DNA from 2 places in the Clostridium sp. TJA032 genome. Region 1 is predicted to be linked to the other one. Evidence: riboswitches for the same ligand, from Rfam matches in the RefSeq annotation. Region 1 holds a riboswitch; the other holds the start of a gene.

Region 1 (6,018 bases):
AGAAAAATATAAAAAGGTTATTTTAATAGGTAAAAGTTTAGGAACAGTTTTACAAAATAAGTTATATAATTATCTTAAAAAAAGCTATGATGTAAAAAATATATACTTAACTCCTATAGATGAAACCTTTAAAGAGGAAGTTTATCAAGAAGGATTAGCTATAACTGGTAGGAAGGATAAATTTTTATCTTCAGAGAATTTAGAAAAAATAAAATCTTTAGGGATAAAGGTCATTGAAATAGAAGGTGCTGGTCATTCTTTATGTATAAAGGGAGATGTAATTAAGAGTATTGAAGTTTTAGAGGAAGTAATAAAAAGTATGAAAAATTATTTTGAAAAAATTTAAGATGAGGAGTGATAATTTTGATATATAAAAAGAAAGATAAAGAGCAGCTTAAGAAGATTTTAACTAAGGAAGAATACTATGTTACTCAAGAAAATGGAACTGAAAGACCCTTTTTAAATGAGTATTGGAATTTCGATAAAGAAGGAATATATGTAGATATTACAACAGGAGAACCTTTATTTACTTCAAAGGATAAGTTTACTTCAGCCTGTGGATGGCCAGCTTTTTCAAAACCTATAGATAGAAGTGTGATAAAAGAAAAGGTTGATAAAAGTCATGGAATGATTAGAACAGAAGTTAGAAGTAAATTAGGGGATTCTCATTTAGGTCATGTATTTTGTGATGGACCAGAGGATTTAGGAGGCTTAAGATACTGTATAAATTCTGCTTCTTTAAAGTTTATTCCAAAGGAAGAATTAGAAGAAAAGGGATATGGAGAGTATTTAAAGATTTTTAAATAAACAAATGAAATATAAAAGTAGGTGTTTTAATGGGATTTTTATTAAATGATGATGGAGAAAATGATTTTTCTTTATCTTATACTTATTCAAAGGATGATATATTTTGGATAACTTTAAGAGGATTAATATCTAAGGGGGAAATTGAAGAAGCTGAAGATATGCTATTTAAAGAAGCAGAGAAAAATCCATCTATAGAGATATATGAAATTGGTGAAAAAATGTATAACTTATTAAAGAGCAAAAGTGATGAAGAACTTAAAAGATATAATTTTTCTAGGGAAGAAATTGATTTAGGTTTAGAGGATTTAAAAAAATTAATAGATAAAAAGAAATAATAATTTTATCTATAATAATTTTTAATAAGTTAAGACAGGGAGAGATAATTATGAGAAGCTTAGATAAGGAGTTTTTTCTTGAAAAATATCCTCATTCAAAAGTTGATATAGAAAAAAATAAAATTAAATTTGAAACCTTACAAAACATATATAATGATTTTGTAAATTATGAAGATTCCTATTATAATCAAGCAGAATTTATAGCAAATATACTTCGTTCTAATGAAAATGTTCATTCTGTTAAATCAAGGATAAAAAATCCTGAAAGATTGATAGAAAAAATAATTAGAAAAACAAAAAATAGAAAAGAAAAGTATGGTGAAGATTTTGATTTTAATGAAGAGAACTATAAAAATGAAATAACAGATTTAATAGGTATAAGGGTTTTACATATATTTAAAGACCAATGGAAGGATATACATGACTTTATAATAAAAACTTGGGATGTTATTGAAATAACAGCTAATATAAGAGATGGAGATGATAGGAGTATCTTTGATGATTTAGGAATTGAGGTTATATCAAGACAATCTGGGTATAGGTCAGTTCATTATCTTGTAGAATGTTATCCTACTAATCAAAAAGTTATTGCAGAAATTCAAGTTAGAACTATTTTTGAGGAAGGATATGGAGAAATTGACCATAGATTAAGATATTCTCATAATGAAATACCAGAGATTTTAAAATCTAATCTTTTACTTTTTAATAGAATTGTAGGAAGTGCAGATGAAATGGCCTCTTTAATAAATATGTTAAATAATAATTTAGATAATAAAGATAAATATTATGAAGATAAGTTAAGAGAAAAAGAGGAAGAAATTAAAAAATTAAAAGAAGAAATTAAAAATATAAAAAGATAGAAAATGAAACCTATAAATATTAGAAGTAATATTTATAGGTTTCATAATTTTATAAATAAAAAGAAAAGAAATTTATAAAATTATAATATTAATAAAACATTAACTAAATATGAATAAAAATGAAATAAGCAGGTAGTTTTAATATATTTTGAAACAATTTAAGAAAATTCTAACTTTGATTTTATTAAATTATGGTAGTAAACTGAACCTAGTTCATTGTGAAGTTTATTAATAATATTTAAGAGAATAATATTAATAAAAATCACACTAGAATTTAAGAAAGCTTATGAAAGGATGATAAAAAATGAAGAAGAAATCAGTTGGAATTACCATGGCGGTCTTCTTATTAGGGATTTTTATGGGAGCTATTGATTCTGGAATAGTTTCTCCTGCAAGAGATATTATAGCTGATGGATTAAAGGTTTCACAAAATGCTAGTGTGTGGGTTGTAACAATATATACTTTAGCCTATGCAGTATCTATGCCACTTATGGGGAAATTATCTGATAGGTATGGAAGAAAAAAAGTTTATATGGTTTCAATATCACTTTTTTGTCTAGGTTCTTTACTTTGTGGTATATCAGATTATGTAAATAGCTATACTTTTTTACTTGTTTCAAGAGTTATAGAAGCTATAGGTGGTGGTGGTATAATGCCAATCGCTACAGCATACATAGGAACATCATTTCCAGTTGAAAAAAGAGGCTCAGCCTTAGGAATGATAGGTGGAGTTTATGGAATAGCTACAGTTGTAGGACCAACCTTAGGTTCTGGAATACTTTCTATTTTCGGTGATAAAAACTGGGGGTTTTTATTTTTAGTAAATGTTCCAATTAGTATAATTATACTTTTTATGGCAAGAAAATTAGAAGAAAATACTTCTTCTAAGGGAGTTAAAAAATTAGATGTTTTAGGTTCTTTAGTACTAACAGTATTAATACTATCCTTAATGTATGGAGCTACTAATTTAAAATTTTATGATTTTATTAATTCAATAAAATCCTTAGAGGTTTGGCCATATCTTTTAATATTTATAATATCAATTCCAATATTAGTTTTTGTAGAAAGAAAAGCAGAGGACCCTGTAATAAACTTATCTTATTTTACAAATAAAGAAATAGCCATAACTTTAATTTTAAGTTTTGTTGTAGGTTGTGGATTAATGGCTACAGTATTTATTCCTCAATTTAGTGAAAATATACTAAAAACTCCAATGGGAAGTGGAGGATATATAGTTACTATTTTTGCAATATTTGTTGGAATAGCAGCTCCTTTAGGAGGAAAATTTATTGATAAAATAGGTGTTAAAAAAGTGCTTTTAATAGGGATGGCCTTAGTTATTATAGGAAACCTCTATCAAGGATATATAACAACTAAACATCCAGGAATTTTTAATTTAATTGTAGGTTTAGGTATTATGGGCTTTGGTTTAGGATTTTCTATGGGAACTCCAATAAATTACTTAATGCTTAGCTTAGTTCCAGATAATGAAGCTACAGTTGGACAATCAGCAGTATCTTTAGTTAAATCTATAGGAATTGCAGTATCTCCAAATATTCTTATTAATTTTATCTCTGATGCAGGAAGAAAGGTTCCAGAAGCATTACAAAAGGTTATGCCACCTTTAGAGGGTGGAATGTCTAATGTTATGAACTCTTTAGGAGGAGGTTCAAATTTTTCAAACTCCATAGGAAATGCTAGTGTAACTAATATTTTTAGCATTATAAAAGAAATGGTAAATGGACAATTTATAGTGTTAAGAGATAAATTTTTAAATAATCCTAATGTTAATATAGAGGCTATAGAAAAATCCTATATGAAAAGTTTAGAGGGAGCTAAAAATGCTATAGAAACTGCCTTTCAAAGTACAATGAATACAGGTTATACTAAGTTGTTTTTAACTTGTTCTATTATAGCTTTAATAGGATTTATATTAACATTATTATTAAATAATGATTTAATAACTATGAAAAACAGAAAAATGGAAAAAAAGGAAAAAATTAATTGATAAAATTTAATTTTTAAGGTATGATAAATAAAAACAAATAATTTTAAGATATTGCTAGGGGTGCCTTTAAGGCTGAGAGGAATTTAAATTCTAACTCTAAGAACCTGATTTGGTTAGTACCAACGTAGGGAAGTATATTTTAATCTTATATTTTTCATACTAAAAATATTTTATGATTAATTAGAAAATATATTTTAAAAGGTTTAGCAATAAAAGCTAAACCTTTTTTGTTGGTGTAAATAATCTTAAAAATAAGAAAAGAGGTGAGAATATGATTGTTAATGGTAAGTATTTAGAAAAGAATAATATAAATACAGTACTTGATTTATTGAACTTACTAGAAATAAGTAGTAAAAGAGTTGTTGTTGAAATTAATAAAGATATAGTTCCTTCAAATAAGTACAATGAATTTATACTTAATGAGGAAGATAAAATTGAGATTATTGCCTTTGTTGGTGGAGGATAGTATTAAGAGAGGAATATATGAATATAAAGGTTAATGAAAAATGGAGAGTATTAGAGGAAAAAATAACAGTGTATTCTTTAAAAGAAAAAGAGTTTTCAGATTCTAATATTATTATATTAAATGGCTTTCCTGTTGAAGAGGACAAGTTTCTTGAAGAAGGAGATAGAATTGTTTTTATTAAAAAGGGAGTAATGCCTAAAAGAGAAGAGTTAGAGGAGCTTATGATATGTAGACATACTCCAGGAGTTTATGAAAAACTTAAAAATCTTAAGGTATTAATAGCAGGTTGTGGAGGACTAGGTTCTAATATTGCAATTTCTTTAAGTAGAATAGGCGTTGGAAAAATAATTTTAATAGATTTTGACTTAGTGGAACCTTCTAATTTAAATAGACAACAATATTATATAGAGGATATTGGAGAATATAAGGTAAAGGCTTTAAAGAAAAATTTAAAGAGAATAAATCCTTTTATAGAGGTTTGTGATTTAAATTTAAAGCTAGAAAAGAATAATATGAAATTATTAAATAAGGGGGACATCATATTAGAGGCCTTTGATAGAGCAGAGAGTAAAGCTTTATTGGCTAATTATTTCTTAGAGAATATAACTGATAAGTTTTTGATTTCTTCTTCTGGTATGGCTGGTTTTTTTGATTCTAACTTAATAAAAACAAAAAAGATAACAGAAAGATTTTATATTTGTGGTGATTTTATAAATGAGGCTAAGGAAGGGTGTGGATTAATGGCACCTAGAGTAGCTATATGTGCAAATCATATGGCAAATCTAGTTATAGATATAGCTTTTAATAAAATTTAAAAATATACTTAATCAATAAATTATATAATATTTAATTTAGTATAAAAGGAGTAGAGTATTTTGGATAAATTAATAATTGGTGGAGTAGAGATAAAAAATAGGCTTTTTGTTGGAAGTGGTAAGTATCCTTCAAATAAGATGATAAAGGATATTTTAAAGGGAAGTGGTGCTAATGTTATAACTTTAGCTTTAAGAAGAATAGATTTAGATAATAAGGAGGAAGATATTCTTCAAAATATACCTAAGGATATAATTTTGCTTCCTAATACATCAGGTGCTAAAAATGCTGAAGAAGCAATTAGAATAGCTAAAATAGCTAGAGCTATGGGCTGTGGAAATTGGATAAAAATAGAGATTATATCAGATTCTAAGTATTTACTTCCTGACAATGAAGAAACAATAAAGGCTACAAAGATATTATCAGAGGAGGGGTTTATAGTTCTTCCTTATATGTGCCCAGATCTTTATGTAGGAAGAAAATTAATAGAAGCTGGAGCAAAAGCTATAATGCCACTTGGAGCACCTATAGGAAGTAATAGAGGCTTGAAAACAAAGGAACTAATTCAAATAATGATAGATGAATTAGATATTCCAATTATAGTTGATGCAGGTATAGGAAAACCATCACAGGCTATGGAAGCTATGGAGATGGGAGCTGCAGCTTGTTTAGTTAATACAGCTATAGCATCTTCTTGCAATCCTGTAAGCATGGCTAAGGCTTTTTCTA
Region 2 (6,018 bases), 210 kb from region 1:
TTAAATTTAATTATGCTTATAACCTTTTATTTAACTTAAATTAGAAAATATTTCTTTTAGATTTTCTACAAGAAGTTTATTATCTTCATGTTTTAATAAACACACTCTAAAAAAGTATTCATTTAAACCTTCAAAGGAAGTACAGTTTCTAATTATTAAATCTTTTTTTAAAAGTTCATCATAAAGATTTTTAGCATTTATTTTTTTTGATTTAATTTTGCAAAGGATAAAGTTACTATAACTTTTATAAACTTTTAAGTCTTTTATTGAATTTAATTCTTTAAAAAGATATTCCATTTCTTCTTTTAACTTATGGTTATTTGATAATATGTAATCAAAATCTTTAAACATAATTTCTCCCATAGTTGTGGCAAAAATATTTATGTTCCAAAGGTCTAATTTTTCTAAAATGGATTTTTTTATTTTTTCATTAGAAATAAGTCCATAGCCTAACCTTATTCCTGGAGTTGAAAAAAATTTAGAAGTTCCTCTAATTACAAAAAGGTTATTAAATTCATCTATTAAAGGAGTAGAGGAATAAATTTCAGGCTCTGTAAACTCTACATAGGTTTCATCAACCATAAAAAATGTTGAGGTGTTTTTTATTAAATTTTTTATTTCATCTTTTGAAAAGGCAAAGCCTGTAGGATTATTAGGATTACAAATTATGACTAAGTCAAAGTTTGAAGAGTTTATATGATTTATAAGATTTATATAATCTATTTTAAAGTTATCTTCTTCCCTTGCAAAAAATTTATATACCTTACAATTTATCTTTTCTAATTCACTTTCATATTCTGAATAAGAGGGAGATAAAAGAAGTGCCTTTTTAGGACTTATAATGTTTATAAAAGATGATATAAGCTCAGTAGCACCACTACCAACTATAATATTTTCTTCCTTGCATTTACAGTATGAAGAAATGGATTCTTTTAATCTTTTATATTTAGGGTCTGGATAAATAGAAACTAAATCTATATTTTTTAAAATAGCTTCTTTAGCTTTTTTAGAAGCACCAAAGGGATTTATATTTGAACTAAAATCTTTTATATCGTTTTTATTTACTCCTAATTTATCTGATAAATCAAATAAATTAGCACCATGATTAATACTCATAAGTACCTCCTTTAAATTTGATATAACTTTAAATTTCTTAATTATAGTATAATTCTTTACTAAAGAAATAAAAAGGGTTAGATTAATTAAATAATCTAACCCTAGTATTTTAAGAAGCATAGTTATTTGCTATGTTTTTTGGTCTTATGGCCTTAATAAGCCTATTTACAGGTAATATGCTTAAAATAATTATACATATTAATCCATCAGCGCCTATTAATGCACCGTTTACTAAGAATGAATATAAAATTGGAGACATTCCTTCGGGTGCAAAAGAACCAAAGAATACTACTCCTGAAATAAAGTGAGCTAAGAATTTTAAAAATATCGCAACTATAGCTCCAAACATTCTATGATTTTTAAAGAAACCTGCTACTCCTAAAGCCATATATGGAATTGGATAATCAAAAAGAACTTGAACAGGATGTATAATATATGGGTCTATAAATAAGGATATTATCCCAAATAAAAATCCTGTAAGCATTCCAACTAATGGGCCATAAGCGTAAGCAACTAGTATAATAGGAATCATGCTACCTAAAGTTATTCCTCCACCTTGTGGAAATTTATATATCTTTAGCATATTTAAAACAGCAGTAAGAGCTAAAGCAATTCCTATAGTTGTAAGCATTTTTGCATCAAATTTTATGTTTTTAGCTTTTATAAGTAAAAATAATATAATTAGGACCCCTATTAAAGCGAGAATTGTCATTGGATTAGTTACAATCTCCTTAAAATTTCCTCCTAAATTAATTGATGAAAAACTTTGAATAAAATCATTTATTATTTGAGAAAATGACATCATAGTTTTTCAGTCCCCCCTTCTTAAACTTTAATTGTGCTAAGGGAGAGTTTAAATATTTTAAATAAAAAAACCAGATCTTTTTAAAGATCTGGTTTAAATACAGCCCTAAACGCTTCCCTACGCTGGAATTAACCAGATCAGGTGTTGAGGGTTAATGATAAAAATATCATCTCTCAGCCAATAGGCACCCCTAGCACATGAAATAATTCTAAATATATTTTATATATAAATTTACCTTTGGTCAAGTAATATTTACTATTAAATGAAAAAATATTATCTAAATTTGTATTTTTTAAATAAAAATAGAAAGTTTAAAAGAAAATTTATATGTCATAAACTAGATTTAAATTAAGTGAGTTAGCTTTTTCATAAGCATAATAAACATAAGAGTCAAAGACTTCTTTAGGATTATGACAGTCTGAATTAATTATTACTTTTACATTAGACAAAGAAACTTTTTCCCAAAACTTTTCATAAGGATATGCAAAACGTTCTCCATCTATAAATTTTTTCTTTCCTCTTCTAAAACCATTAGCATTAAATTCTAAGATAGAATTATATCTTTTTGCATAGGAAATTATAATATCACAGGCTAAATCACAATTTTCATCCCAAGGGAAATTATTTATAAAGATTAAATCAGGGTGGGCTATAAAACTAAAGTAACCACTTTTTATTCCAAGGGATATACTTTTTGCATAATCTATATAATCCTCTGTGCTATCTAAATTGTAAGTATTTTTAAGATTTCCTTCCTCATTTAAAAATAAATGCTGCCCTAGAGCTAAATAATCAAATTTTAATTCATTTTTTAAGTAGTTATAATAAAAATCATCTGTTTGCAAATATTCTATTTCTAAACCTATTTTTATATTTATATAATTTTTATATTTATCTTTTAATTTCTCTAAAGAATCTTTATATTCACAAAGTTCATTGAAGTTCATTCTAAGAGAAAATCTATTGTCAGCATAAGGAGCGTGATCGCTAAAACCTAAGGTATTTAAATTTTCTTTAAGGGCTTCTTTAATATAATCCTCATCTTCTCCAAGGGCATGTTTACATCTTTTAGTATGAGTATGAAAATTAATTTTTTTTAACATAAATTCCACTTCCTCTCTATAAATAGAGTATATCAAAAAAATAATTAAAAGATAAATGTTAATAAAATTTTAATAGAAAAATGTTAACAAAAAATTCTTTGACTTTTCCTTTTGAATAAAATAAAATTATTCCACGATAAGTAATTAAGTGGATTTAAAGAGGGTTTTATGTAAAGAGAACTTTACATAATTAAAGTTATTTTATTATTAACATTTAAAGGAGATATGAACATGGGGTAAGTTTTAGTTAATTATTTAATTAGGCATTATTTTAAATTAGTTTTTAGTAAGAGGTATAAGGAAAATGAAAATAAGATTGATAGAAGAAAAAGAATTAGAAAAAGTTAAAAGTATTTATGATAATGTTGTAAAGGAAATGAATTTAAGGGGTCTTTATAATTGGAATGAAAATTATCCCAATACAGAAATAATTTTGAAAGATATTTTTAATAATCATCTTTATGGAATAGAGGTATTAGGAGAAATAGTAGCAGTAGCTACAGTAAATGACTATGCCTATGATGTTTATAATGATATTTCATGGCAAGTAGATGGTCCATTTTTATCTTTTCATAGAATAGCTGTTTCTACAGAACATAGAGGTAAGGGCTATGGTAAAAAAATGATAGATTTTATAGAAGAAATGGCTAAAGAGAAAAAATGTAACTCCATAAGAATAAGTGCTTATCATAAAAATGAAAATGCTGTCAATTTATATAAAAATTTAGGATATGTCCATGTAGGGGAAATGATGTCTATGAGAGATATAGTAGAACCTTTTTTATGTCTTGAAAAAGCAATAATATAATTAATAAAAATCAGTTTATAGAAAACTTTCTATAAACTGATTTTTTATTTAAGGATTTAGATTATAAATTAAGTATAAGTTTTAATTAATATATATTTTATTTGTAAGTATCTTTGTAAATTAAATTTTAAAAGCATAGAAAGAGTTTAAAAGTAAGGTTATAATATATAATGTCTTAAATAGGAATGACTTTAAATACAAAGGAGAAACAGAATATGAGCAAGCAGAAAAAGGAATTTTTACTAATTGGTGTTGGGTTAATAGGATTGTCTTTATTTTTGCATTATTTACACTATCTTATATTTAATGATCTTAATCATACTTTAATATTTCTTTTTGCAGACATAGCTTTTATACCTATGGAAGTATTTTTTACTACTTTAGTAATTGATAAATTACTTGAAAAAAGAGAAAAAGAACATTTAAAAGATAAGTTAAGTATGTTAATTGGAGTTTTCTTTAGTGAAATTGGAACAGAGATTTTAAATATATTTGTCTTTGCAGATGATAGTACAGAAATTATTGCAAAAGAAGTTTTAGTTACGAAGGAATGGAATAAAAATGATTTTAAAAGATTAGAAGAAGTTGTGAATAATTATTCTTATGAAATTGATATAAACAAGATAGATTTAATATATTTAGAAAATAAGTTAAATTCACAAAAAGATTTAGTAATAAATTTAATAACTAATCCTATGTTAATAGAACATGAAGAATTTTCAGAAATGCTTATATGTCTTATGCATTTAAGGGAGGAGTTAAGTAGTCGATTTTCTCATAGATTAGAAGAATATGAAGTTAATCATATAGAAAAAGATATAAATGTTGCATATAAATATTTAACCTTTGAATGGGTTCAATACATGAAACAGTTAAAGGCTAACTATCCTCAACTATTTTTAAGAGCTTTAGTTACAAACCCTTTTGATAAAAGGTCTTTAAAAGAAAAGGAATGTAATTATTTTAAATAAAAGATATCTCTTTAAAAGAGATATCTTTTATTTATTATTTTATATTTATAAAATAGTATTTATTATTTCCTTATGGTATATTTTACTTAAAAACATTGAGATTTAATGACTTTTAGGAGGAGTAGTTATGATTAATTTAACTTTTTTAGGTTGCGGTGGAGGAATGCCAATGCCTGATAGATTTTTATCTTCCTTTATGGTTAATTTTAAAGGAAGAAATATTCTTATAGATTGTGGTGAGGGAACTCAAGTTTCCATGAGAAAAAGAAAAACAGGATTTAAGTCAATAGATATTATATGTATAAGTCATGTTCATGGAGATCATATTTATGGTTTACCAGGATTATTATCTACAATTGGTAATAGTGGAAGAGTTGAGGATTTATATATAATAGGACCTAGGGGGATAAGTGAAGTTTTAAAAGGCTTTTCAGTAACACTTACATATCTTCCCTTTAATATAGAGATAATAGAAGAAGCAAAAAATATAGACTTTTCTATAAAAGATTCTAGGTTACAATTAAATTATGACCTTGATTGTGATACAGATTTAAGCATAGAAACTTTAGATTTAGATCATTCTTCACCTTGTAATGGATATTCTTTTATGATTAAAAGAAAAAGAAAATTTAATATAGAAAAGGCTATGGCAAATAATATTCCAAAGGCAATATGGTCTAAATTACAAAAAAACAACTATGTATTATTTGAAGGAGTTAAATATTCCTCTGATATGGTATTAGGAGAGGAAAGAAAAGGGATTAAAATAAGTTTTACCACAGATACAAGGCCTACAGAACAAATACCTAAATTTATAAAGGATAGTGATTTATATATTTGTGAAGGAACTTATGGAAGTGAAGAGGATAAAGAAAAAGCTATAAAGAATAAACATATGACCTTTAAAGAAGCTGCCTCTTTAGGAAAAATGGGAGAGGTTTGTGATTTAGTTTTAACTCATTTTAGCCCTTCCCTTAAAGAGCCTTATGAATTTATAAATAATGCAAAGAATATTTTTCAAAACTCTAGTTTAGCTTTTGAGGGGAGAGAAATTATACTAAATTTTAAAGAATAGTTTAAAATTGTAAATTTAAAGAGGTGTTATAATTATTATGTAAATCTTATGCTAAGAAGGGAATTGATAACTATGGTTGGGTTAATAATTTTTGGAGAAAAAGGTTCAGGAAAAGATACTGTAGCTAAACTTATAAATGA

What was found. Region 1 has a riboswitch for thiamine pyrophosphate ahead of thiS (sulfur carrier protein ThiS). Riboswitches for the same ligand answer to the same signal wherever they lie in the genome.
Region 2: it holds a riboswitch for thiamine pyrophosphate, as region 1 does, so the genes downstream of both, thiT (energy-coupled thiamine transporter ThiT) here and thiS (sulfur carrier protein ThiS) in region 1, are expected to answer to the same signal.

The regions. Positions count from the first base shown of each region.
Region 1 covers NZ_JBZEFB010000001.1:910,778-916,795, reverse strand. Annotated here, with positions in the region: gene AC4FRL_RS04160 (alpha/beta hydrolase) at 1-346, shown strand, start outside; gene msrB (peptide-methionine (R)-S-oxide reductase MsrB) at 364-807, shown strand; gene AC4FRL_RS04150 (DUF6483 family protein) at 837-1,142, shown strand; gene AC4FRL_RS04145 (RelA/SpoT domain-containing protein) at 1,193-2,002, shown strand; gene AC4FRL_RS04140 (MFS transporter) at 2,307-4,010, shown strand; TPP riboswitch at 4,057-4,158, shown strand; gene thiS (sulfur carrier protein ThiS) at 4,282-4,476, shown strand; gene thiF (sulfur carrier protein ThiS adenylyltransferase ThiF) at 4,494-5,291, shown strand; gene AC4FRL_RS04125 (thiazole synthase) at 5,352-6,018, shown strand, end outside.
Region 2 covers NZ_JBZEFB010000001.1:697,800-703,817, reverse strand. Annotated here, with positions in the region: gene AC4FRL_RS03165 (pyridoxal phosphate-dependent aminotransferase) at 31-1,116, opposite strand; gene thiT (energy-coupled thiamine transporter ThiT) at 1,226-1,921, opposite strand; TPP riboswitch at 2,019-2,123, opposite strand; gene AC4FRL_RS03155 (histidinol-phosphatase) at 2,245-3,024, opposite strand; gene AC4FRL_RS03150 (GNAT family N-acetyltransferase) at 3,329-3,832, shown strand; gene AC4FRL_RS03145 (MJ1433 family protein) at 4,048-4,803, shown strand; gene AC4FRL_RS03140 (ribonuclease Z) at 4,931-5,878, shown strand; gene AC4FRL_RS03135 (ATP-binding protein) at 5,951-6,018, shown strand, end outside.